One region of the Mesorhizobium sp. M3A.F.Ca.ET.175.01.1.1 genome, then DNA from elsewhere that is predicted to be linked to it. Evidence: riboswitches for the same ligand, from Rfam matches in the RefSeq annotation. Region 1 holds a riboswitch; each other region holds the start of a gene.
The links. A riboswitch is a leader RNA that binds a small molecule or an ion and turns the genes downstream of it on or off. The one in region 1 is predicted to bind thiamine pyrophosphate.
Positions count from the first base shown of each region.

Region 2: it holds a riboswitch for thiamine pyrophosphate, as region 1 does, so the genes downstream of both, thiC (phosphomethylpyrimidine synthase ThiC) here and thiC (phosphomethylpyrimidine synthase ThiC) in region 1, are expected to answer to the same signal.
Region 3: it holds a riboswitch for thiamine pyrophosphate, as region 1 does, so the genes downstream of both, thiB (thiamine ABC transporter substrate binding subunit) here and thiC (phosphomethylpyrimidine synthase ThiC) in region 1, are expected to answer to the same signal.

Region 1 is NZ_SRTP01000008.1:64,802-72,614, forward strand. Features, by position in the region: gene EN818_RS18985 (DUF433 domain-containing protein) at 1-485, opposite strand, end outside; partial or broken gene EN818_RS33685 (SMC-Scp complex subunit ScpB) at 1,019-1,541, opposite strand; gene EN818_RS34460 (hypothetical protein) at 2,440-2,901, shown strand; gene EN818_RS19000 (hypothetical protein) at 3,564-3,791, shown strand; TPP riboswitch at 3,913-4,029, shown strand; gene thiC (phosphomethylpyrimidine synthase ThiC) at 4,133-5,968, shown strand; gene thiO (glycine oxidase ThiO) at 5,965-6,966, shown strand; gene thiS (sulfur carrier protein ThiS) at 6,935-7,132, shown strand; gene EN818_RS19020 (thiazole synthase) at 7,134-7,813, shown strand, end outside.
Region 2 is NZ_SRTP01000007.1:83,106-90,918, reverse strand. Features, by position in the region: gene EN818_RS17845 (extracellular solute-binding protein) at 1-855, opposite strand, end outside; gene EN818_RS17840 (ABC transporter ATP-binding protein) at 999-2,081, opposite strand; gene EN818_RS17835 (ABC transporter permease) at 2,097-2,885, opposite strand; gene EN818_RS17830 (ABC transporter permease) at 2,886-3,734, opposite strand; gene EN818_RS17825 (MFS transporter) at 4,446-5,699, shown strand; TPP riboswitch at 5,700-5,811, shown strand; gene thiC (phosphomethylpyrimidine synthase ThiC) at 5,924-7,744, shown strand; gene thiO (glycine oxidase ThiO) at 7,741-7,813, shown strand, end outside.
Region 3 is NZ_SRTP01000002.1:477,683-485,495, forward strand. Features, by position in the region: gene EN818_RS06960 (caspase family protein) at 1-778, shown strand, start outside; gene EN818_RS06965 (M48 family metalloprotease) at 849-2,255, opposite strand; gene thiQ (thiamine ABC transporter ATP-binding protein) at 2,473-3,258, opposite strand; gene thiP (thiamine/thiamine pyrophosphate ABC transporter permease) at 3,255-4,874, opposite strand; gene thiB (thiamine ABC transporter substrate binding subunit) at 5,118-6,128, opposite strand; TPP riboswitch at 6,172-6,285, opposite strand; gene EN818_RS06985 (thiamine diphosphokinase) at 6,431-7,078, shown strand; gene EN818_RS06990 (ATP-binding cassette domain-containing protein) at 7,080-7,813, shown strand, end outside.

The DNA of each region.
Region 1 (7,813 bases):
GGATATCCCTCCAGAACCTCCGCTTCATCTGCGCCCTGCGCTAGCATCGTCGTGATCATACGAACAGGGATGCGGGTTCCTTTGAAGACAGGCTCTCCGCCCATCACCCCTTTAACGCGGCCGATGGCGGCCTCCGCTTCATCAAGATCCACGATGCGCGCTTTGAGCTGTTTACGTGCCTCGGCGACGTCGACGATCAGCAGGTCGTCGGCCCTTACGGTCTTGGCCCTTGGGGCAGCTTTGATTTCCTCGAACAGGCGGTAGCGACGATCAGCGGGCAATGTCGCACCCACGCCATACCAAAGCTTGAGCCGCAGCAAATCCTCGCCGGTCAATGCCCGTCGGACGACCCCACCGATGCGCCGAGCAGTGCTTGGCACAGTATCGACAATGCGTTTGTCGATCGCATTGTGCACGGCCTTGATTCCTATCCCGCTGACGGCGGCTGCCTCTGCGGGGGTGTAGATGCGAGCAAGTGTGCCCATTATTCTTCTCCTTATAAAGAATAATATAGGCCGTTTGACCCCCTCCGTAAAGGCACGCGTCTTTGGAATCACGGCGGTTAGCAAAGGCGGTGGTGAGCCGAGAGGCCTCACAAACCCTTGGGGCTCGAGATGGCAGACTCGGCGCAGTATAATTGCGCTAACTATCGAATTTGCAGTTGGCGACAAACGACACACGAGTTCGTCGCGGACTTTTAACTCTGCGAAGGCGCGTCTTCGAGCGCTTTGAAACCCTACACCCATCTGCAGGCCATCTGTATCAAGCTTTGGACCAAAACCGTTTCCATCGCTCACGAGCGTTCTCTCTGGGGGTCTCAAGTGGGGCTTGCCCATGGCCACGAATTTTTGGGCGACAGCGGTGCAGAGGCCGCATACCGCTGCCTGCTTGACGTCGCTGACCGTGTCCATGTCCGAAATTTGCCTACAAATTTCGGACGCCCTTGGGCGCGCTAGATTCGCTATGGAAAGCTGGAAGCACTCGCAAGCCCGGTGGCCACAGCGTCTGCAGCGCCAAGCTATTCCTCCGTATCCAAACCCGCATCCTCATGGCCACTAGCCAACTCTGGCATAATTTCACCAGCAAGCAGCTCATCTCTGCTCAGCAGCCCGGCATCCTCGAGCGCCTCGCAGTCCGGGAGATCGCGAAGCGTGTCGAGGCCGAACTCGAGCAGGACGCTTTTGTCGTCACATAGGTGTAGGGAGCGCCGGGCGTCGGACTGCGCGGGTTCGACGCGATCAGGCCGGTGCCGCAGATGGCCGATCAGGTCGCGACTGATTACTTCCCGAAAACCGACGACAATTCGGCGCGGGTAATCGGCTGGAAGTGCCGATGCACATCAGCATCAGCACGTCCGACCACGTCAGGTCCACGGCACGCCCGCTGCTTCCGCAGGCGCGGATGGCATCGGCATAGGCCGGCCGTGTCAGGTGCTTCCAGCCGCCGGCGACAGCGACGAGGTCATAGGGCCGTCCGCGCAGCTCTCGGATGTCGTCGATGAGAAGGTCACGGGCGAGCTCGCGGGAGAGACTGCACCGCAAGCGCGTCCCGCGCGCGCGAACTGCTCGATCAACTGATCTCAGACGACGACGAATCTCGTCCAGATTCCAAAAGCGGTGGCCGCAGCGGCGCTTTGCGGGCTCGCGTTACCACAGATCGCAGAACTGTGATCTCGCCTTGTGCCCGAGACCGCAATCTGGGCTCGCGACGAAGCATATCGCTTGCGATCATCAAAGGACGCGTCGACGCCGTCGGTTGCCTTTTCCACCGCCGCCTCACACATCGTGTTGGGGCTGAAGAGCTACCTGCAAATCCTCGCAACGGGCGCGGCCGCATCCTTGATTTTACAAATTGACACGTCTTGGTTTTTAGAAAATGCCACGTGCGATGATGGCGCCAAAAAAAAATGTCACGCGAGATGATCATGCCTGAGGTAAATGGTCCGCCAAAGTTGGGAAAGGTATACCGGTTGAATGGTGGATAGGTACGCCGGATAAAAAGGGCTTCGGGTTCCGGAAGACGAACTAATCGACGGATAGGCGCTGCTCGTGAGGGAAACTGCATGCGCATTACGGTTATGACCATCCAGGGATGTCGGATATGATCTTGAATAGTGACATTGCAGGCCAAAGAGCGGCCGAGAAGCTAGCAGAGGGCCTGAAATCGCAGGGCAAGCAGCAATACGAAGAAAGGTCGAGGGAACGCGAACGAGATGTGTCTCGTTAGGTCGCACGTTGCACCAGGGGTGCGTCGGAAGGCACTCCGCCGTGTCCTGAAGAGGTAGCCTGCACTTGAGAATAGCCACGGTGGTACCTTATTTTCGGCTGTGAAGCACACGAGACCCGCGACGTGAGACCCAGTTGCTCAATACCCAGTTGCTGGGTGAGCGTGCATGACTGCCAACGGAAGGTCTTGCACGCACCCTCGCGATCTTGAGCAATGGTCGCCATGACTTTCTTCTTGCAGGCTTTTGAGTGGCCCAGCCTGCAATCACCAGACCCCACCGACTCTAAAGAGCGTGGCAGACGGGATAGTCGAGGTTGCCCGGCACAATTACGCTCAAGGCTTGCGCCGCCCAGAGGACACGCTGAAAAGGCAGCATGGGCGCGCAAGCACGCCATTCACGAGAGGTTCGACATGAAGACTATGCAAGAAAAAGACATTCCGGCATTCGTGCAAGCAGTTGTGGAGGCCGGCTGCAACATTTGCGCGATTGGCAACTTGGGATATGTCTTTGGCGATGCTGATTTGACGCCGGCGCAACGGAGGTCCGTCGAGCCACAGCTGCGCAGGATTGCTGAGATCTACGGCGAACGCGATCATCTCATGGACGAGATAGCTGTATATCTGCGGTCGATCGGACGCCATGTCGAGGTTGAGCCGAAGACAGGTGTTTCCTGATGGCCGCGATCGATCGCGTTCCGTAGTCGCCATTTCTATTGGGTAACGAGCAGCCGTCTTCCAACCTCTGAAACAAAAAAGAGGTGACCCCCAAAGGCCGCTCTCGAGACCGCAAGTCTGAGCCGCTAACGCATTGCGATAACCAGGCTGTCCGAACTGGGCGTCGATGCCTTCCTCGACCAGGTCGCGGTAGGCGGCGATCTCATCTACCGCATGCATAGCCAAGCCAGAGAAGTTTTCGGCAGCGGAATTCTCGGTCGCTTCCCCTTTTATGACTAGAGGGTGCGGCCGATCCGGCCGCGACGATCTCGCAGGGATTGCCATATACGGCAACACGAACACCGGCGGATCAATACTCGGATAATGGCGGCCGGCTATGTAGCGATCGATCGCGCACCAACATATCAATGCAATAGCTTAGTTGCTTTCAAAGGCGGGTCTCTACGAACTGCAAGCAAGCTAAACGATTGCGTCAACTCTTCCTCGCAGAGCGAAAACTCCGCGCCCACGCGATTTCTCTGCTGGAACAGCGGCACATCCTCAGCGCCAGGACACGGCCGCCGCCGTCGGGTTTTACGAAGCCGGTGATTGCATAAGTTGCCCGCAAGATATCATTGGTATCGGGAACGCCGCCGATGCCGCATCCTGAATAGAGCGGCCGCTTGCACCTGCCAGCCCGACGACCAGATCATATCTGCAACTCCATCTACCTGGACGTGGTGCAAATCACCTCGCTGAAGCCGCAAATCGTCGCCTTCGACCAGGATAACCACATCCGTGACCGCCTGAGCTACTCGGTCGATCTCGACGCACATGGCCGATACAGTTTTTCCATCCTTCACGAAGCGAATGAGACTTTGGCCATTCCAGCCCTGGTCTACGGGGCGTGACTTGTCCCCGATGCATGCGCGAGCTCTCCGCTCGGCCGGCCGCCGGACGTCGCCACCGGCCGAAGGCGCCCGAAGGCGCCCGAAGGCGCTTGACAAAGCAGCACCGGCCCATTCAACTTGAGGCATTCACCAGGGGAGTCCCGGTAAGGGGCTGAGATACTGCTGGCTTTCGCGGCGCAGTGACCCGTTGAACCTGATCCAGTTCATACTGGCGTAGGGACGGTGCAAGCGCTTTGCGGGAGTTTACGCCCGAGGTCCTGCTGCAGCAGGTCTACAGAAGCGTCTTTTCATCCTTCCGGCACAGAACTGGGTCTCCAATGCATGAGCAAAGGAGCCTCACGATGAATGCCCTCACCCCCGCCGTGTCGACGGGACCACTGCCCGCCTCGCGGAAAATCCACAAGCCCGGCGTCCTCTACCCGCAGATCAGGGTGCCGATGCGCGAGATTTCCGTCCATCCGACGGCCGGCGAACCGCCCGTCACCGTCTACGATCCGTCCGGCCCCTACACCGATCCATCAGTCCAAACCAGCATCGAAAAAGGCCTTGCCCGGCTTCGCCACGAATGGGTCACGGCGCGTTGCGATGTCGAAGCCTATGACGGCCGCCACGTCCGGCCGGAAGACAATGGATTCGCCACCGGCGAGCGCCTGACACCGGAATTTCCGATACGCAATCGGCCGCTCAAGGCCAAGCAGGGCAAGGCGGTGACCCAACTTGCCTATGCGCGCGCCGGCATCATCACGCCAGAAATGGAGTTCGTAGCCATCCGCGAGAATCTCGGCCGCGAGGTGATGCGCGGCAAGCTGCAACGCGACGGCGAAGCCTTCGGCGCGGCGATCCCAGATTTCGTCACACCCGAATTCGTGCGCGACGAGGTGGCGCGCGGACGCGCAATCATTCCCGCCAACATCAATCATCCCGAGAGCGAACCGATGATCATCGGGCGAAATTTCCTGGTGAAGATCAACGCCAACATCGGTAACTCGGCTGTCACATCGTCGATGGCCGAAGAGGTCGAAAAGATGGTGTGGGCGATCCGCTGGGGCGCCGATACGGTGATGGACCTGTCGACCGGCCGCAACATCCACAACATCCGCGACTGGATCGTGCGCAATGCACCGGTGCCGATCGGCACGGTGCCGCTCTATCAGGCGCTCGAAAAGGTCGGCGGCATCGCCGAGGACCTCAACTGGGAGGTCTATCGCGACACGCTGATCGAGCAGGCCGAGCAAGGCGTCGACTATTTCACCATCCACGCCGGCGTGCGGCTGCACTACATACCGCTGACCGTCGACCGGGTCACGGGCATCGTCTCGCGCGGCGGCTCGATCATGGCCAAATGGTGCCTGCACCATCACCGGGAGAGCTTCCTCTACGAGCATTTCGAGGAGATCTGCGACATCGCCAGAGCCTATGACGTTTCCTTCTCGCTCGGCGACGGCCTTCGTCCCGGTTCAATCGCCGATGCGAACGACGCGGCGCAATTCGCCGAACTGGAAACACTTGGAGAACTCACCAAGATTGCCTGGGCAAAGGACTGCCAGGTGATGATCGAAGGCCCGGGCCATGTCCCCATGCACAAGATCAGGCAGAACATGGACAAGCAGCTCGCAGTGTGCGGTGAGGCGCCGTTCTACACGTTGGGGCCGCTGACGACCGACATCGCGCCGGGCTATGACCACATCACCTCAGGGATAGGTGCCGCCATGATAGGCTGGTTCGGCACCGCAATGCTTTGCTACGTCACGCCGAAAGAGCATCTCGGCCTTCCCGACCGCAACGACGTCAAGATTGGGGTGATCACTTACAAGATAGCCGCCCATGCAGCCGATCTGGCGAAGGGCCATCCGGCAGCGAAAACCAGGGATGATGCCCTTTCGCGCGCGCGCTTCGAGTTCCGCTGGGAGGACCAGTTCAACCTGTCGCTCGACCCCGAAACCGCACGGTCCTTCCACGACCAGACCTTGCCCAAGGAGGCGCACAAGCTGGCACATTTCTGTTCGATGTGCGGGCCGAAATTCTGCTCCATGCGCATTTCCCACGACATCCGTGCCGAGGCTCAGAAGGAAGGCATGGCGGCAATGGCGGCAAAATACCGGGAGGGCGGCGATCTCTACATGCCGGCGGACGAGACTGGCGTACCGGTCGTGCCGGAGGCTCCCAAACCATCATGAGGGTGCTCGTCAAAGGGGCCGGCGTTGCCGGCCTCACCGTCGCTTTCGAACTCGCCGCCCGCGGCGCGACGGTCACAGTCGCCGAGATGCGGCATGGCCTTGGCGGCAACGCGTCGTGGTTCGCCGGCGGCATGCTGGCGCCATGGTGCGAGCGCGAAAGCGCGGAGCAGCCGGTGCTGGATCTCGGACGCGACGCTGCCGACTGGTGGGATGCGGTGCTGTCGGGTCAGGTGACACGGGCCGGGACATTGGTCGTGGCCGCGCCGCGTGATGCCGGTGAGCTTGACCGGTTCGCCAGTCGCACGTCAGGGCATAGGCGCGTCGATGAAAACGAAATTGCGCTCCTGGAACCCGACCTCGCCGGCCGCTTCCGGCGTGGATTGCTCTTCCCCAACGAGGCTCACCTCGACCCACGCCAGGCGATGGCGGCACTTCATGACAACCTTGCGACCATGGGTGTCAAATTCCACTTCGGCTGCGACGCCCGGCCTGTTTCGGGTTTCGCCCGTCAGATAGACTGCATGGGAATGGCAGCGGCCGATGACAGGCTGCGCGGTGTTCGCGGCGAAATGCTGATCCTTCGCACGCCTGATGTCTCGCTGTCGCGGCCGGTCCGTTTGCTTCATCCACGCTTTCCGCTTTATGCCGTGCCGCGCACCGATCACCGTTTCATGATCGGAGCGACGATGATTGAAAGCCAGAGCGCCGGACCGGTGACGGCGCGTTCCATGATGGAGCTGCTGGGCGCCGCCCATGCCCTCCATCCGGCCTTTGGTGAGGCCGAGATCGTTGAAACCGGTGTGGGTGTCCGTCCGGCATTTCCCGACAATTTGCCACGCGTCGAAACAGACGGTGAGATCATCGCGATCAACGGTCTTTATCGTCACGGTTTTCTCCTCGCCCCCGCCATGGCGCGCCAGGCTGCCGGCCTGGTTTTCAGTCAAGACAGAACCAAGGAGCATGCTCATGAAACTGATGGTCAACGGCGAGGCGCGTGAGATTGCCGCCACCACGCTGGCCGAGTTGCTTGCCGCGCTCGACTATGAGGGCGATTGGCTCGCCACCGCCGTCAACGGCGACCTCGTGCACAAAGCCAACCGCACGGAGTTCCAGTTGAGCGACGGCGACCGGATCGAAATCCTCTCGCCCATGCAGGGCGGCTAGCATGTTGGAGCTTTATGGAACCGAGCTTTCGTCGCGCCTGCTTCTCGGCACCGCTCAATATCCTTCGCCGGCCATCCTTGCCGATGCAGTCAAGGCGTCGGGCACGTCGGTGGTGACCGTCTCGTTGCGGCGTGAGATGGCGGGCGGTAGAGCCGGCGAACAATTCTGGTCGTTGATCCGCTCGCTGGGCGCCAGAATCCTGCCCAATACCGCCGGCTGCCTCTCCGTCAAGGAAGCCGTCACCACCGCGAAAATGGCGCGCGAGGTCTTCGGCACCAACTGGATCAAGCTCGAAGTGATCGGCAATCACGACACGCTACAGCCGGATGTGTTCGGTCTGGTTGAAGCCGCCCGCATCCTGTGCGAGGACGGCTTTGCGGTATTCCCCTATACCACCGACGATCTCGTTGTCGCCGAGCGGCTGCTGGAAACGGGCTGCAAGGTCCTGATGCCGTGGTGCGCACCGATCGGTTCCGCCTTGGGACCGGTCAACATGACGGCGCTGCGCTCGATGCGCGGATATTTCCCTGGCGTCCCGCTGATTGTGGATGCGGGGCTCGGACGGCCGTCGCACGCGGCCACCGTCATGGAACTCGGCTTTGACGCCGTGCTCCTGAACACAGCGGTCGCCAAGGCGGCATATCCGGTCGGCATGGCGCGTGCTTTCGGTAAGGCGGTCGA
Region 2 (7,813 bases), on a different contig from region 1:
GGCATCGCACCAAGTTCCAGCCCCCTCCTTCGGGATTGTATATTCGGTCTTGAAGTTCTGCTTGGCTGTTTCAACAGGAATTCCGGTCCAGCCGCAGAACAGGGCCGCAATTTCTCCGGAAACGAATAGTGATACCAGATCGCCGTAGGTGAGGCTGATGGTTCGCGACTGGTCGCGATATTTGGTCAAATTAGCGAAAATAGCCTTCATCTCGTCGTGCGTGACATTCGGAAACTTATCGCCCAACCCGGCCATACGTGCGGCAATTGGCCAAGTAGCCAGGGTATCGTCTACGAGAGCGATCTTGCCCTTCAACTCGGGCTTGAGCAAATCCTCGTAGGATTCGGGCTTTGCCATCAGAGCCGGGTTGTAGACGAGCGCGTTCAGTCCCCATTGATATGGCACGCCGAATAGCTTGCTGTCCCTGAACCAGGTCGGCTTCTCATAGAAGACGTCGAAGAGGTTATCCTTACTGTAGTTCGAGAGCTGGGCCCTATCGAGGGGTTTTGTGATTTTGAGAATGTCAATATAGAGGTCAGCGTATCCTTGATTGTATTCGGCCGCATCAAAGGGCGGCGGATTAGGAACGCTGAACTTGGTCGTGACATCGTCCTGATTGCCGATCGCACTGACCTGAACATTGACCTCGTTCTTTGCTCGCCACTCGGCAAGTTCATCGGTAAGCTCAAAGCCCTCCCAGGCCATAATTTGGATATCGCCACCAGCGGCTCGCGCCGCGCCTGAAAAGAGCGGGCCCAGCACAGCGCTGCCGGCTAGGGAGGCAGCCCCTCCCAGGAACGCCCGGCGACCCATTGCGGTTTGCATGATTTCGTTTGTAGACCAGATTTTTCTCATTTCGATTCCCCTGTTTTAGAGCTGACTACTGGTTGGAGTCTCCGGGGTCTGCGGCAGTTTCACAATTTCGCATGGTGGAAATTGGCGCCGCCCATCGTCGCAGTGTCTGCTTCGCTATGCGAAGGATGAAACCCCGCTGCTGCCTAGCCTGCAGGCAGCATGACAACGTTTGCGGTATCCCAGCATACGCATGTGCGAGCGTTGAGGCTCGGCAATGAAGTTCGAGCGTCATTTTGTACCTGGACCCGCACACGCGATTGGTCGTCGAGGCGCAGCGTGTAGAACGATCGACTGCCAATGAAAACGATGTCCTCTACCGTTCCCTCGGCTCTCTGCAAGGAATCCTCGACGCGGAAGCTGAGCGCCTCCGGACGGATCGAGATCACGACGTTTTCGTGCGCGCTTGCATCTGGGAAACCATCGGCGTGAAATTGGATCCCGGAAGCTGTGACGGCGGTAGCGCTGGCCCCATTGGCTTGCGTGATGCGCGCATCGAACAGATTGGTTTCACCAAGGAACTTTGCGGCGAACAGGGATTTGGGCTTGGCGTACATATCTCGCGGCCGATCAACCTGAACGACGCGCCCCTTCTCCATGAGCACGACACGGTCCGACAGGATCATTGCCTCATCCTGATCATGCGTGACGTAGACAAATGTCGCGCCTGTTTCAGCGTGGATTCGCTTCATTTCGCCAAGCATGTGCTGCCGGATCTTTAGATCCAGCGCGGCCAGCGGCTCATCGAGCAGCAGGACCTTGGGCCGATTAACCAGCGCTCGCGCGAGCGCTACGCGTTGGCTCTGGCCACCGCTGATCTGGTCGATGTAGCGGCTGGCAAAACTTTCCATTTGCACGATGCGCAGAATTTTCTGAACGCGGTCTTTGATCTCGTCCTTAGGCAGACCTCTCACCCTGAGGCCGAAGGCAACATTCTCGAAGACATCGAGATGGGGAAACAGCGCGTACCGCTGGAAAACCATGTTCACGGGCCTGGCTTCCGGCGGCATGCTCGCGACGTCTGCTCCGGCAATTCGCAAGGTGCCCGAAGACAGCGCCTCGAAGCCTGCAATGAGGCGCATCAATGTTGTTTTCCCGCAGCCGCTGGGCCCGAGAAGCGTCAGAATCTCTCCCTCGGCAATCGACAGGTTGATATCGCTGAGCGCGGTGAAGTTTCCGAAGACCTTCTTGCCGGCGGAGATCTCGATGATTGGAGGGGCGGTATTCATGGGTCAGTTAGTTCCTCAAGGTATCGTGCGGCCAGCAATGGAGGAATTGCGGCGAAGTTGGCCAATGGCCCAGGCCGCAATGAGAATGGCGATCGAAAATGCCAGCGCGAGCGTGGATACCGCGTTGATGAGCGGTGTGACGGTGCGGCGCATCATGGACCAGATGTACATTGGAAGGGTCGTCTCGGTGCCGGCAACGAAGGACGTCACCACAAACTCGTCGAAGGACACGGCAAAAGCCAGAATCGCTGAAGAGATCAGCGTTGGCGCCATCAGGGGCAAGGTCACCCTCGCGAAGGTCTGCAGGCTACTTGCGCCGAGATCCCGCGCGGCCTCCTCGAGGGAAGGATCGAAGAGGCTGAGTCGCGCCCTCATCGCCACCACGAGAATTGGAATAGCGATGACCACGTGCGAGATGACAATCGTAGCGGTGGATAGCTGGATACCTGCCTGCGCGAATAGCACCAGCAGAGACACGCCCACGAACAGGCCTGGAAGGGCAATCGGCGTTATCGTGAAAGCTTCGATCAGGAAGCGCCCAGCTTGACCGAAACGCAACCATGCAAGTGACGTGGATGCGCCAAGCAAAAGGGTGATCAAGGCTGTCAGGGCCGCGACGGTCAGGCTCTTGAGGACTGCCTCGATAAGCAGCTGATTGCCAAAGAGGTCATGGTACCAGCGAAGGCTGAACCCCGCGAATGGGAACGACAACGCAGGTGAGGCATGGAAACTGAAAAGAACGATGATGACCAGCGGCGCCAATAGAAAGGCGAGGATGATCCAAACGACAAGCCGCAGAAGCATCTACGCCTCCTCCAACACTACAGCGCCGCGTCGCTTGGCAATCATCCCCGTGGCTCGCCCGATCGTCATGACCGCGACGTAGAGAGTGGCGGAGACCGCAAACATGATAAAAGCCTGGGCAGCGCCAAGCGGCCAATTTCCGGTCTTGCGGAACTGATCCGCAATTAAGAGTCCTGTCGTCTGTCCGGACGATCCGCCAAGCATCTGTGGGGTTACATAGTCGCCTGCCACCAGGATGAATGTCAGCATAAAGGCGCCGACAAGCCCGTTTGCCGCATTTGGGGCGATGACGCGGAAGAAGGCCCCCAGCGCCGAGGTGCCAAGATCTCGCGATGCATCGACGAGGTCGCGCTTGATCTCGCTCAGCGCTGAAACCACCAGGAGAATGCAAAACGGCAGGTAGATATGCGTCAGTGTGATGGTGACGGCGAAAGAGTTGAAAATGAAAGCCGTTACAGGCTCGTGGATGATTCCCATCTCGAGAAGCACGGTATTCAACAGGCCGTTGGTGCCGAGCAATGTGCGCCAAGCGTAGATGCGAACCAGGTAGCTTGAAAACCAAGTGATCAAAATCAGATAAAGGATAATTTGGGAACGGCTCACATATACCAGATAGTAACCCACCGGGATGGCTAGCAGGACTGATATGGTGGCGGTAATCAACCCGATCCGAATTGCGTTTAAAGTCACCTTCCAAAAGACGGCTGACGTCAGAGAATCCAAGTAGTTGGAAAATTGGAAATCGGGAACGATCCGGTATGCCTCGGACGACCAAAAGCTATATATGAAAAGCCCAATTGCAGGAGCTACAAAGAAGACAAACATATATAACGCAGCTGGCGTTGCCAATATGCTTCCCAAACGAGTCTGGTGATTTACCAATTTCTCACCCAATTCATTTGCTAATGTTCTACATGTATCCGATTCGACGGCTCTGACGATCTTCTAAAGTACTTGACGGTTTGAGCAGACGGCGCTCATTGTTCCCACTGGCAGCGGCTGGTCGCGCCTTTTTATTGGGTGGTTTAGTCTCTGCTCCTTATTTCAGCAATTTCGCATGACGACCATTTGTGACGCGATGATGCGCACAGCTAGCGAAATACTGCTTCGAGAGGAAATCCGGGCAACATAACCCGGCCGGAGTCGTTCCCTGGAGATGCGCTAGATGGCCACCTTCGTGGAGATCGAGTTCGTACCGCCAACAGATGAGCCTGGCCTTTCGCCAACCCTGGCGCGCCCAAGTCGTCACGCGGGTCACAATCTGTCGGAACACGAGTCCCGGCTCCCCATGCAATCGTCGTACCAGCCAGCCCAATGGAGTAGCTCTGCCTTGCGCGTTGGCTCCAGCACAAACTAAAGGCGTTCAAGTCTTGCGTCGCTTTGCGTCGGCGATCGGTGGACTGCGAAATTGTTCGGAACGACCGAATACCTACCTTGTGACATCGGGACGAAATCGGTGCACATCGAGACCGGCTTAGTCAGCAGCGGCGGCGACGCCCCCTTCGCCCGCATACCCGCGGGAGCCGGACGACGATATAGCCAAGCCGGAGAGCTATGATAGTGAACGATTTTTCGACAATCCCGCTAGCCATCCAAAATAGCCGTTTGTTTTGCAGCCTCTTCTTTTTGGGTGGCGGCCTCGGTATTGGAGCCTGGGCGTCCTCCCTTCCTGTTCTCAGCGTTCAGATGAATCTGGATAAGGGTCAGCTTGGACTGGTTTTAATTTGCTTCGCTCTCGGCGCGATCGCAATGATGACCAATGTCGGCCGCTTGGCGACGATTGTTCCAAGCAGTGTGCTCAGCCTACTGGGTTCGCTCACGTTCGGCGCCGCGCTGTTGGCTCTCCCTTATGCCGAGAGCGCCCATTGGCTGGCTGTGATTGTGTTTTTCGCCGGTGCCGGGTTTGGAACGCTCGACGTGTCGATGAACACTGACGCCGCAGCGTTGGAGCGTTTTTTGCACCGGCAGGTAATGTCGTCATTCCATGCCGTGTTCAGTTTTGGAAGCTTGGCCGGCGCTTTGGTCGTGGGTCAAATACTGTCGCGCGGCGGCGCTCTGAACCTCTGCCTCGGGGTGACGGGAATTGGTGTTGCAGTGATTGCTCCCGTCGCCTGGATTGGTTGGAACAAGTCAAGCTGGATCCACACCCCTCCCGCCCCTGTCGAGACGAAGGATGCTCAGCTCCAGGGCGTCTTCAAGACCCATCTCTACCTGCTTGGCGGTCTCGCATTTCTAGGAATGCTGGCCGAGGGCGGAATGATGGATTGGAGCGCCATCTACATCGTGACGCGATCCGGTGCAGCAGAGAGCACTGGAGCCTACGGCTTCGCTGCATTCGCGACGATGATGGCAATGGGACGCTTGTTCGGTGATGCCATCGCCAACCGAATCGGTCAGATGCGCACGTTGCGCTACTGCGCTGTGGTTTGCGCAGCTTCAGTGGTCGCAATAATCCTCATGGGCGGCAATCTTACCGTTGCTCTCGTGGCGCTAACGGTGTGTGGTCTCGGCCTTGCCAACATTGTGCCTACTCTTTTTGCGGCCGCTGGTCGTGTGAGCGGCACGTCCGTTGCTCGTGCCATGTCAACTGTGACGACGATGGGATATGCCGGACTGCTGCTGGGACCAGGATTGCTGGGGCTGATCGCTCAAATCTCCTCGCTCGCCGCCAGCTTCGGGGTCATCGCGCTGGCATTCGTCGCAATTTCTTTCTCGACGCGGTCCCTGACGCATACCAACGGCCACTTGCAGGGCTCATTTAAGGCGGCAAGCGCTGCAAGCGTTGACAGCGCGACCTCCCATCGTCCATCTTAAGCGCCTCACCAGGGGAGTCCCGGCAAGGGGCTGAGATACTGCTATTGCGCGCAGTGACCCGTTGAACCTGATCCAGTTCATACTGGCGTAGGGACGGTGCGAGGTTTCGCGGGTCGGCAATCCGGCTTCGGTATTCGGGCAGTGCCCGTCTTCCAGGCGAAGCGTCACTTCCTCCTCTTCGCGTGGACTGGGTCTCCGTTGCACTCGAGCAAGGAGGCTCACTCATGAATGCCCACACCCCGACCGTCACTGTCGGCGAATTGCCCGCTTCGAAGAAAGTCCACAAACCGGGCCAACTTCACCCGGGCCTGCGTGTCCCGATGCGAGAGATCTCGGTTCATCCGAGCGCCGGCGAACCGCCGGTCACGGTGTACGACTCGTCCGGTCCCTACACCGACGCGACGGGGAAGACCGAGATCGAGCGCGGCTTGCCGCGGTTGCGCGAGGCGTGGATCGAGGCACGCTGCGATGTCGAGCGCTACGAGGGCCGCACGATCAGGCCCGAGGACAACGGCTTCGTCTCGGCTGATCGCCTGACGCCGGAGTTCCCGGTGCGCAACAGGCCGTTGCGCGCCACTGGCGGCCGTGCCGTCACCCAGCTTGCCTACGCACGCGCCGGCATGATCACGCCGGAAATGGAGTTCGTCGCCATCCGCGAAAACCTCGGCCGCGAGCAGTTGCGTTCGAAACTTCAACGCGATGGCGAGAGCTTCGGCGCGGCGATCCCGGACTTCGTCACGCCGGAATTCGTGCGCGACGAGGTGGCGCGCGGCCGCGCCATCATCCCGTCCAACATCAACCATCCCGAGAGCGAGCCGATGATCATCGGCCGCAACTTCCTGGTCAAGATCAACGCCAATATCGGCAATTCGGCCGTCACCTCGTCGATGGCTGAAGAGGTCGAGAAGATGGTGTGGGCGATCCGCTGGGGCGCCGATACGGTGATGGACCTCTCGACCGGCCGCAACATCCACAACATCCGCGACTGGATCGTGCGCAACGCGCCGGTGCCGATCGGCACGGTGCCGCTCTACCAGGCACTGGAGAAGGTCGGCGGGATTGCCGAGGCGCTGACCTGGGAGGTCTATCGCGATACGCTGATCGAGCAGGCCGAGCAGGGCGTCGACTATTTCACGATCCACGCCGGCGTGCGGCTGCCCTACATTCCGCTCACCGTCGACCGCGTCACCGGCATCGTGTCGCGCGGCGGCTCGATCATGGCCAAGTGGTGCCTGCACCACCACAAGGAGAGCTTCCTCTACGAGCATTTCGAGGAGATCTGCGACATCTGCCGTACCTATGACGTGGCGTTCTCGCTCGGCGACGGTCTTCGCCCCGGCTCGATCGCCGATGCCAACGACCGAGCCCAGTTCGCCGAGCTGGAAACGCTTGGAGAGCTCACCAAGATCGCCTGGGCCAAGGACTGCCAGGTGATGATTGAAGGCCCCGGCCACGTGCCGATGCACAAGATCAAGGAAAACATGGACAAGCAGCTCGCAGTCTGTGGCGAAGCGCCGTTCTACACGCTGGGGCCGCTCACCACCGACATCGCGCCGGGCTACGACCACATCACATCCGGCATCGGTGCGGCGATGATCGGCTGGTTCGGAACGGCGATGCTTTGCTACGTCACGCCGAAGGAGCATCTCGGCCTGCCCGACCGCGACGACGTCAAGACCGGCGTCATCACCTACAAGATCGCCGCTCACGCCGCAGACCTCGCCAAGGGCCATCCGGCCGCCAAAGTCAGGGACGACGCGCTGTCTCGCGCGCGCTTCGAGTTCAGGTGGGAGGACCAGTTCAACCTGTCGCTCGATCCCGAGACGGCGCGCGCCTTCCACGACGAAACCCTGCCGAAGGAAGCACACAAGGTGGCGCATTTCTGCTCCATGTGCGGCCCCAAATTCTGCTCGATGCGGATCTCGCACGACATCCGCGCGGAAGCGCAGAAGGAAGGGCTCGCGGCCATGGCGGCGAAGTACCAGGACGGCGGCGATCTTTACATGCCCGTCGACCGCGCCCCGGAGCGCACGGACACGCCATGAAGGTGCTCATCCGCGGAGCGGGCGTTGCCGGGCTGACGCTCGCGCACGAACTGGCAACGCGCGGCACCG
Region 3 (7,813 bases), on a different contig from region 1:
CGAGCTCGGGCGGGCGCTGCTGGCGGCAAGCAAGGTCGACGAGGCCAGGAAGGTCATCCAAGCTGCTGCCGACAAGGGCCATGTCCGCGCCGGCTTCGAGCTCGGCTATATCGCGTCGTCCGGCACCGGGACGGCGGCGGATCCTGCGAAAGCGAACACCTTCTATTCACAAGCGTCCGACAGGGGAGATCCCTACGCCATGGCCGCTTGGGGGCGTGCCTTGTTCAATGGCCTCGGCGTCCAGCGCGATACCGGCAAGGGCTTGGACCTGCTGCTCAAGGCGGCGGCGATGGGGCATGTCGATGCCATGAACGATCTTGCGGTGATCTTCACGGAAGGCCGCAATGGCATGCCCGCCGATCCGGTTCGCGCCATGGCCTTTCTCAGAGCCGGCATCGAGCGGCAAGGCAACTTTTCGACGAGCGCTCTCGCTCCTGGCGGGCGCAACCTCCAGACGCTCGCTGTGTGCACGCCCAAGATCGTGCCGAAAATAATAACCAAGATAAAGGTGATCCGCGTACCCGCGCCAAAGCCGCCGAGAGTCGTCAGACCGGTGAAACCAGTGCAGGACGAACCCGGGCGGGCTACTTGGAGTGGCAATAATGGCGGCGACCGCCCAGGTCCCTCCGAAGGCGGCGGCAACACTGACGGCACTGACGGCGGCAGCACCGGCGGCACGGACGGCGGCACCACTGGCGGCACCGACGGCGGCACGACCGGCAGCACTGATAGCGGGACCGGCGGTGGCTTTGACACCGTCAGCGGCAGCCCCGGGTAGCAGCGGCGACGGCATGCCCGGGCCGCCGGAGCCAATCCTGGCGGAAGCGGCCGGAACGCGGAGCCGGGCTTTATCTGTCGGTGACGATCTTGACCTTGTCGCCGGCCGACACCGTGGCCCCCGGTGACATCGCGTTGAGCACCCGGAACAGATCGAGCTTACGGTCGACGCCGATCATCTGCGCGGCGAGCGAGCCCATGGTCTGGCCGGCTTGCACGGTCACCACCCGGATATGCAGCGGCTTCAGCGCCGCCTTCTCGGCCGCGCTCAGGATGCGGAACGAACCGCTGACGGAGCGCGCGACCGGCTCCAGCGCCGTGCTGGCCGAGGGTGCGGCGGTGAGCAGCCGGTAGACCTGGCCGCCGGCGCGGATCACCGCGATGTCGAATTGCCATCCTTGAGCGACGGCATGCGCCATCGCCGCTTCATTGCCATTGATCGATTCCTGGCGGACGCTTGCGTCCTCGAGGCCGGCAACCCAGCCGCTGCGGATGTAATCGGTCAATGAAACCGATTTGTCGATCGCCACGCCGTCGAAGCGGATCGCGATGTCCCCAGGCCCTGTGGCGGTCACGGCGGCGGCCGAATTGTCGATCACGAAGCCGTCCGGCACCGAAAACGACACGCCAAGGCCAGGATGCAGGAAGGTCTGGCCACGCACATAGCCCTCTTCCGGCGTGTCGCCGTAGAGCAGGCCGTCTATGCCGGCAAGAAAGGCGTCGCGGTCACGAGTGCCCACGCCCGGCGGGCCGAAATTGCGGGCAAGACGCTGCGCCAGTTCGATGCGCTGCGGCGTGTTGGGATGCGTGGCCAGGAAGTCGAGGCTGGCATCGGTGGCGCCGCTGACCGAACGGAAATCCGTATAGGCCGACATCGACTGCAGGAAACGGCCGGCGGCATAGGGGTCATAGCCCGCCTCGCCGATCGATTTGATGCCGATCGCATCGGCCTGCAGTTCCTGGTTGCGCGAGAACTGCGCCAGCTTCAGCTTGCCGCGGATCAGCGCGGCCTTGGCGGTCGGGCTGTCGCCGAGCACGTCGGAGACGACCTTGGTGGCCAGCCCCTCCTCGGCCTCGAGCTGCTGCCGCTGCAGTCCGTGATTCGCGGTGACGTGGCCCATCTCATGCGCGATGACGGCGGCGAGTTCCGAGGAATCATTGGCCAGCGCCAACAGGCCGCGCGTGACATAGAGATAGCCGCCCGGCAGTGCGAAGGCATTGACGTTGGGCGAATTGAGGATGGTGATGCGGTAGGTCTGGGTCGGGTTGGCTGACACCACGGTCAGGTTGCCGACGACCTTGGCCACCATCCGCTCGAGCTTCGGATCCGAATATTCGCCGCCATAGGTGGCCAGGATGCGCGGATGCTGCGCCTTCGCCATTTCCGCCAGCTTGGCATTGGCGACGACATTGTCGACCGTGATCGGCTTGTCGGAAGGCTGGAATCCGGATTCCTGCACATCCGGCGGCGTGAACATCTGGCAGCTCGCCAGCGCCACGGCAAAGCTGGCCAGCGCAAGGAATCGCGCCAGCGGCTTCGTCCGCACTTTCTCGATGCCGGTCGGCAGATCGGCCTCCGTTCCAAATCTCTCGGCAAATCACGGCCTATGCCGGACCAGTGTGGCCGGACCTAGCCACACTCCTCCTGACAAGGCAAGCAAACGCCGCATCGCACCCTGACGGTTTGGGCGTAAATTATGTCCGCTTCCGGGCAATATCCTGTGATCCGTTGCCCGCGCCTTCGCTCCCGATATAACGCCGGAAAGCTTCAGGTCCAGCACGATCGAAGAAATCTTCGGCCGGCCCTGTGGCTGCGACCTTACCCGCGTCGACAAAGGCCACATTCTGGCTGATTCGGCGCGCGTCTTGCGGCTGATGGGTGACGAAAAGCACCGTCATTTGCCGCTCGGCATGGATGGCGGCCACAAGATCCAGCATGTCGTCGCGCAATGCGGGGCCGAGCGACGCGAAAGGCTCGTCCAGCAGAAGCACCGGCCGGTTGCGCAACAGGACCCTCGCCAGCGCGACGCGCTGCCGCTCGCCGCCGGAAAGCTCGCGCGGCAGCCGTCTTTCCTTGCCGCCCAGGCCGACACGCGCCAGCGCCTCCGCGACTGCGGCGTGATCTCCATCTGTCAGCCGGAGCGAAGGCGAACGCCCGAGCCCGACATTGGCTTCGACCGAAAGATGGGCGAAGAGGTTGTTTTCCTGGAACACCATCGACACCGGACGAAGCGAGGGCGGCACATCCCCGACATCCACCCCGCCGATCAGAACCCTGCCCGCTCCGGGCGATTCGAAGCCGGCCACCAGATTGAGCAGCGTCGACTTGCCGGAGCCGCTCGGCCCCATGATCGCCGTGATCCTGCCGGCCTCGAACTCGGCATCAAAGCGGAAGATCGCCTCGCCATAGCTGAACGAGACGCTGTCCAGCCGCACGGCCGAGCCTTTCCCCGCCTGAATGCCGGTGGTGGCCATGGTCATGACCTTTCTTCCCGCCCCAGCCAGTCGGCGGCAACAACCAGCATCAGGCAGACGAGGCCGAGCAGCAAGGCGAGCCCCGCTGCATCGGCGGTCCGGTAGCTGCCCATGCGTGCGAACAGGAGATAGGGCAGGGTCTGCACCGAGTCGCTGCCGAACAGCGCAATCACGCCGAGATCCCCGAGCGAGAGCGCCATGGCAAAGGCAAAGCCGGTGGCCAGTGGCCGCCGGAGCGCCGGCCAGTCGATCAGGTGCAGCCGGTGCCATCCGGAAATGCCGAGCGCCAGGCAAAGCCGCTCGTGGCGTTCGCTGGCGGAATCATAGGCGGGGCGGACGGCGCGGAGGACGAACGGCATCGCCATCATTGCGTTGACGGCGACGACCATCACGGGCGCAATGGCGAAGACGTCGGTGACGCCGCGCAGCGCCAGGAACCAGCCTGCGCCGATCACGATCGGCGGCACGACCAGCACGAAGCCGGCGCCGGTGTCGGCGGCATGTTCGAGCAGGCTCATGGCGCCGCCGCGCCGCCGCAGGGCAAGCGCCCGCCGCGCCGCAACCAGCGCCAGCGAGAGCGCCACGGCAAGCAGCCCCGAAAGGAATGAGAGCCCGGCGCTGGTGAGCGTCGCGCGGCGCACCGCGTCTTCGCCCGCCAGCCGACCGAGATCCGCCTGCAGCCCCGCCAAAACGGTCGCCGCCATCGGCCCGGCGACGAACAGCAGCGCAAGCGCGATCAGGCAGGCGTTCAGCACCGTTTCGATTTTGCCTGACGAGAGATACCGGCGCCGCGCCACCGGCAGATTGGCGTCGCCGACCGTATTGGCGCCGAGCCGCGAGAGCACGGCGATGACGAGGACGGTCAGGGCGATCTGCAGCAGCGTCAGCACCACCGCGCGGGCCGGATCGAAATCGAAGCGCAGCGCCTGGTAGATAGCGACCTCGAGTGTCGTGGCCGCCGGCCCGCCGCCCAGCGTCAGCACGATGGTGAAGGATGTGATGCACAGCATGAAGACCAGTCCGGCGACGCTCGGCAATGCCGCGCGCAATGCCGGCCACTCGATCAGCCGCAAGGCCGGCCAGCCCCCCATGCCAAGCTGGCTTGCCAGCCGCCACTGGTCGGGCGCTATGGTGCCCAGCGCTTCGAGGAACAGCCGCGTCGCCAAAGGCAGGTTGAAGAACACATGCGCGACAAGAATGCCGGACAGGCCGTAAATGCCCGGCCATTCCTGGCCGCCGAGCTTGCCCAGGACGCCGGCGAAATAGCCGGCGCGTCCATAGAGCGCCAATATGCCGAGCGCCGCGACGATGGCCGGCAGCGCCAGCGGCACGGTGAACAGCCTGAGCATCATATTTCGGCCGGGAAAGCGCGGGTGCGTGGACAGCGCCCGCGCGACCAGAAGCGCCGGTGCGACTGACAGCAGCGTCGACAGCAGCGCCTGCCACAGCGTGAAGCGGGCGACGCGGAAGAGATAGCCATCGAAGGCAGCGAATGCGCCGGACGGATCGTGGATGCCTTCGAAGATGAGGCCGGCGAAGGCGCCGCCGATGAGCAAGGCGATTGCCGCGAGGGCCAGGACGCCGGCGACGACGCGGGCCTCAGAGCGCGCGGCGGACTGCACGCTGCACCATGTGGGCAGGGCTGGCTGGCGAATGCCGCGATCCTTCGCGCCCCCCTCTGTCCTGCCGGACATCTCCCCCTCCAGGGGGGAGATTGGAAGTTCGGGCGCCCCGCCCGGTCCCGCAACGTTTAAGATTGGCGAAATCGCCGATGACAGCCAATCTCCCCCCTCGTGGGGGAGATGTCCGGTAGGACAGAGGGGGGCGCCGTAGAACACTCATCTCAGAAGGCTAGCCAAGACCAGCTACTTGCTCATCACCGCAAGCCACTCGTCCACCCAGGCCTTGCGGTTGGCTGCCACTTCCTCGGGGCTGAACAGCAAAGTCTTGGTCGGCTTGACCAGCTTGTCGAAGGCCGGGTTGAGCGGCTTGTCGGTCTTGCCGGCCGGGAACATCCAGTTGGTCTCAGGGATGATGTCCTGGAATTTCGACCCGGTCATGAAGGCGATGAACTTCTCCGCGAGCGGATTCTTCGCGCCCGTGGTCGTGATGCCCGCAACCTCGATCTGCAGGTATTCGCCCTCTTCGAACGAGGCAGCCTGGTAACGCTCGGTGTTCTCGGCAACCATGTGGTAGGCGGGCGAGGTGGTGTAGGACAGCACCATCGGCGCCTCGCCCTTGGTGAACAGGCCGTAGGCTTCGCTCCAGCCCGGCGTGACGGTGAGCACCTTGGTCTTGAGCTTGGCCCAGGCTTCCGGCGCCTTGTCGCCATAGACCGACTTCACCCACAAAAGCAGGCCGAGGCCCGGCGTCGAGGTGCGCGGATCCTGGATGACGATCTTGTCGGTGGCGCTACCCTCGACGAGTTCCTTCAGGCTCTTCGGCGGGCTCTTCAGCTTTTCGGTGTCATAGACCACGGCGAAATAGCCGTAGTCGAAGGGCACGAAAGTGTCGTCCTTCCAGCCGCCGGGCACATTCGCATCGGCTACGGCGCCGTGCGGCGCGAACAGACCGCTCGCCTTCGCCTCTGCCGTCAGGTTGGTGTCGAGACCGAGCACGACATCGGCCTTGGTGCCGGCGCCTTCGAGCTTGACGCGGTTGAGCAAGGCCACGCCGTCGGCGACCGAGACGAACTCGAGATCGCAGCCGCATTCGGCCTCGAATTCCTTCTTCACCGCCGGGCCGGGGCCCCACTCGGCGGTGAAGCTCTCATAAGTATAGATGGTGAGCTTGTCTTTCGCCTCGGCAGCGCCGACGCCTGTCAGCAGCGAAACAAGACCTGTTGCGAAAATAAGCCGGGACAGCAGTGAGCGCATCGGCGCCTCCTTCGTTGGTGTGACAAGGAATTGAGGCGCCGGATGGTCCGAAACGTCTAATCCCTCCGCCGGTACAAACCGGATCAGGTTCAGCGGGTTGGCTTGTCTGCCTCTCAGCCGGCCGCGAAATCAGCGTCCGGCACCCCGTTAGAGCGGCTGCAGACATAGGCCCGGCCGAAACGGCGCGCAAGCGGAAGTTTGCCGGGCCTCCAATGCATCACGGTTCATTCTAAAACGAGCGCCGTTCCGTTTGGATGCGCCCGGCTTCCGTTTCGCGGGCCGGGCTGGTAAGGGCGACACCCATGGGCACATTCACCATCCTGCTTGGCGGCGAGCTTGTCCGCACGCCGCGGCTCGAGCGCCAGATCGAAGGCTCGCGCCTTATCGCCGCCGACGCCGGCATCGGCCATGCCCGCATGCTCGGCCTCGTGCCGGAGCTCTGGGTCGGCGATTTCGATTCGGTGCCGGCGGACCTGCCGGACGACCTGGCCGCCGTGCCGCGAAAGATCTTTCCGACCGAAAAAGACATGACGGACGGCGAACTCGCCATCGCCGAGGCCCTCCAGCGCGGCGCCACCAGCCTGGTGCTGGCCGGCGCCTTCGGCGGCAAGCGGGCCGACCATGCCTTTTTGCATCTGGCGCTTGCGCTTCGACTGGCGGACGCGGGCACGGACCTGCTGCTGACCAGCGGCGCGCAGGAAGGCGTGCCAATCCTGCCCGGCAAAGCAGCCGGTTTCGACTATGCCGACGGCACTCTGTTCTCGGTGCTCGGCTTTTCCGATCTCGCCGGCCTGACGGTCACCGGCGCCAAATGGCCGCTGGATCGCGTCGAGGTGGCGTTCGGCTCCTCGCTCACCATATCAAACGAGGTCAGGGGGCGGCTCGGCATTGCGCTCGAACGTGGCCGGGCTCTGCTTCTCGCCCACCCCTATCCTCTTCCCGAAAGCTGACATGGCGCCGCCTCTCCTCAATCTCGACGGCATCGTCCTGACCTTCGGCGGCGCGCCGCTGCTCGGCGGCGCGGCGCTCAGCGCTTCCGCCGGCGAGAAGATCGCGCTGGTCGGCCGCAACGGCTCGGGCAAGTCGACCTTGCTCAAGATCGCCGCCGGGCTGATCGAGCCGCAGGACGGCGAGGTGTTCCGCCAGCCCTCGGCGACCGTTCGCTACCTGCCGCAGATGCCCGACATGGATGGCTTCGCCAGCGTGCGCGCCTATGTCGAGGCGGGCCTCGGGCCGGCCGACGACCCGCACCGCGCCACCTATCTCATGGAGCATCTCGGCCTCACCGGAGAGGAGCGGCCGAACGACCTTTCCGGCGGCGAGGCCCGCCGCGCGGCACTCGCCCGCGCGATGGCGCCCGAGCCCGACATCCTGCTGCTCGACGAGCCGACCAACCATCTCGACCTGTCGGTCATCGAATGGCTGGAGGAGGAGCTCGCCCGCACCTCCTCGGCGGTGATCCTGATCTCGCACGACCGCCGCTTTCTCGAGCGCGTCTCGCGCGCCACCGTCTGGCTCGACCGCGGCCAAACACGCCGGCTGGACAAGGGGTTCGCGCATTTCGAGGAGTGGCGCGACCAGGTGCTGGAAGAGGAGGAGCGCGAGCAGCACAAGCTCGGCCGGCAGATCGTGCGCGAGGAGCATTGGCTGCGCTATGGCGTGACGGCCAGGCGCAAGCGCAACAT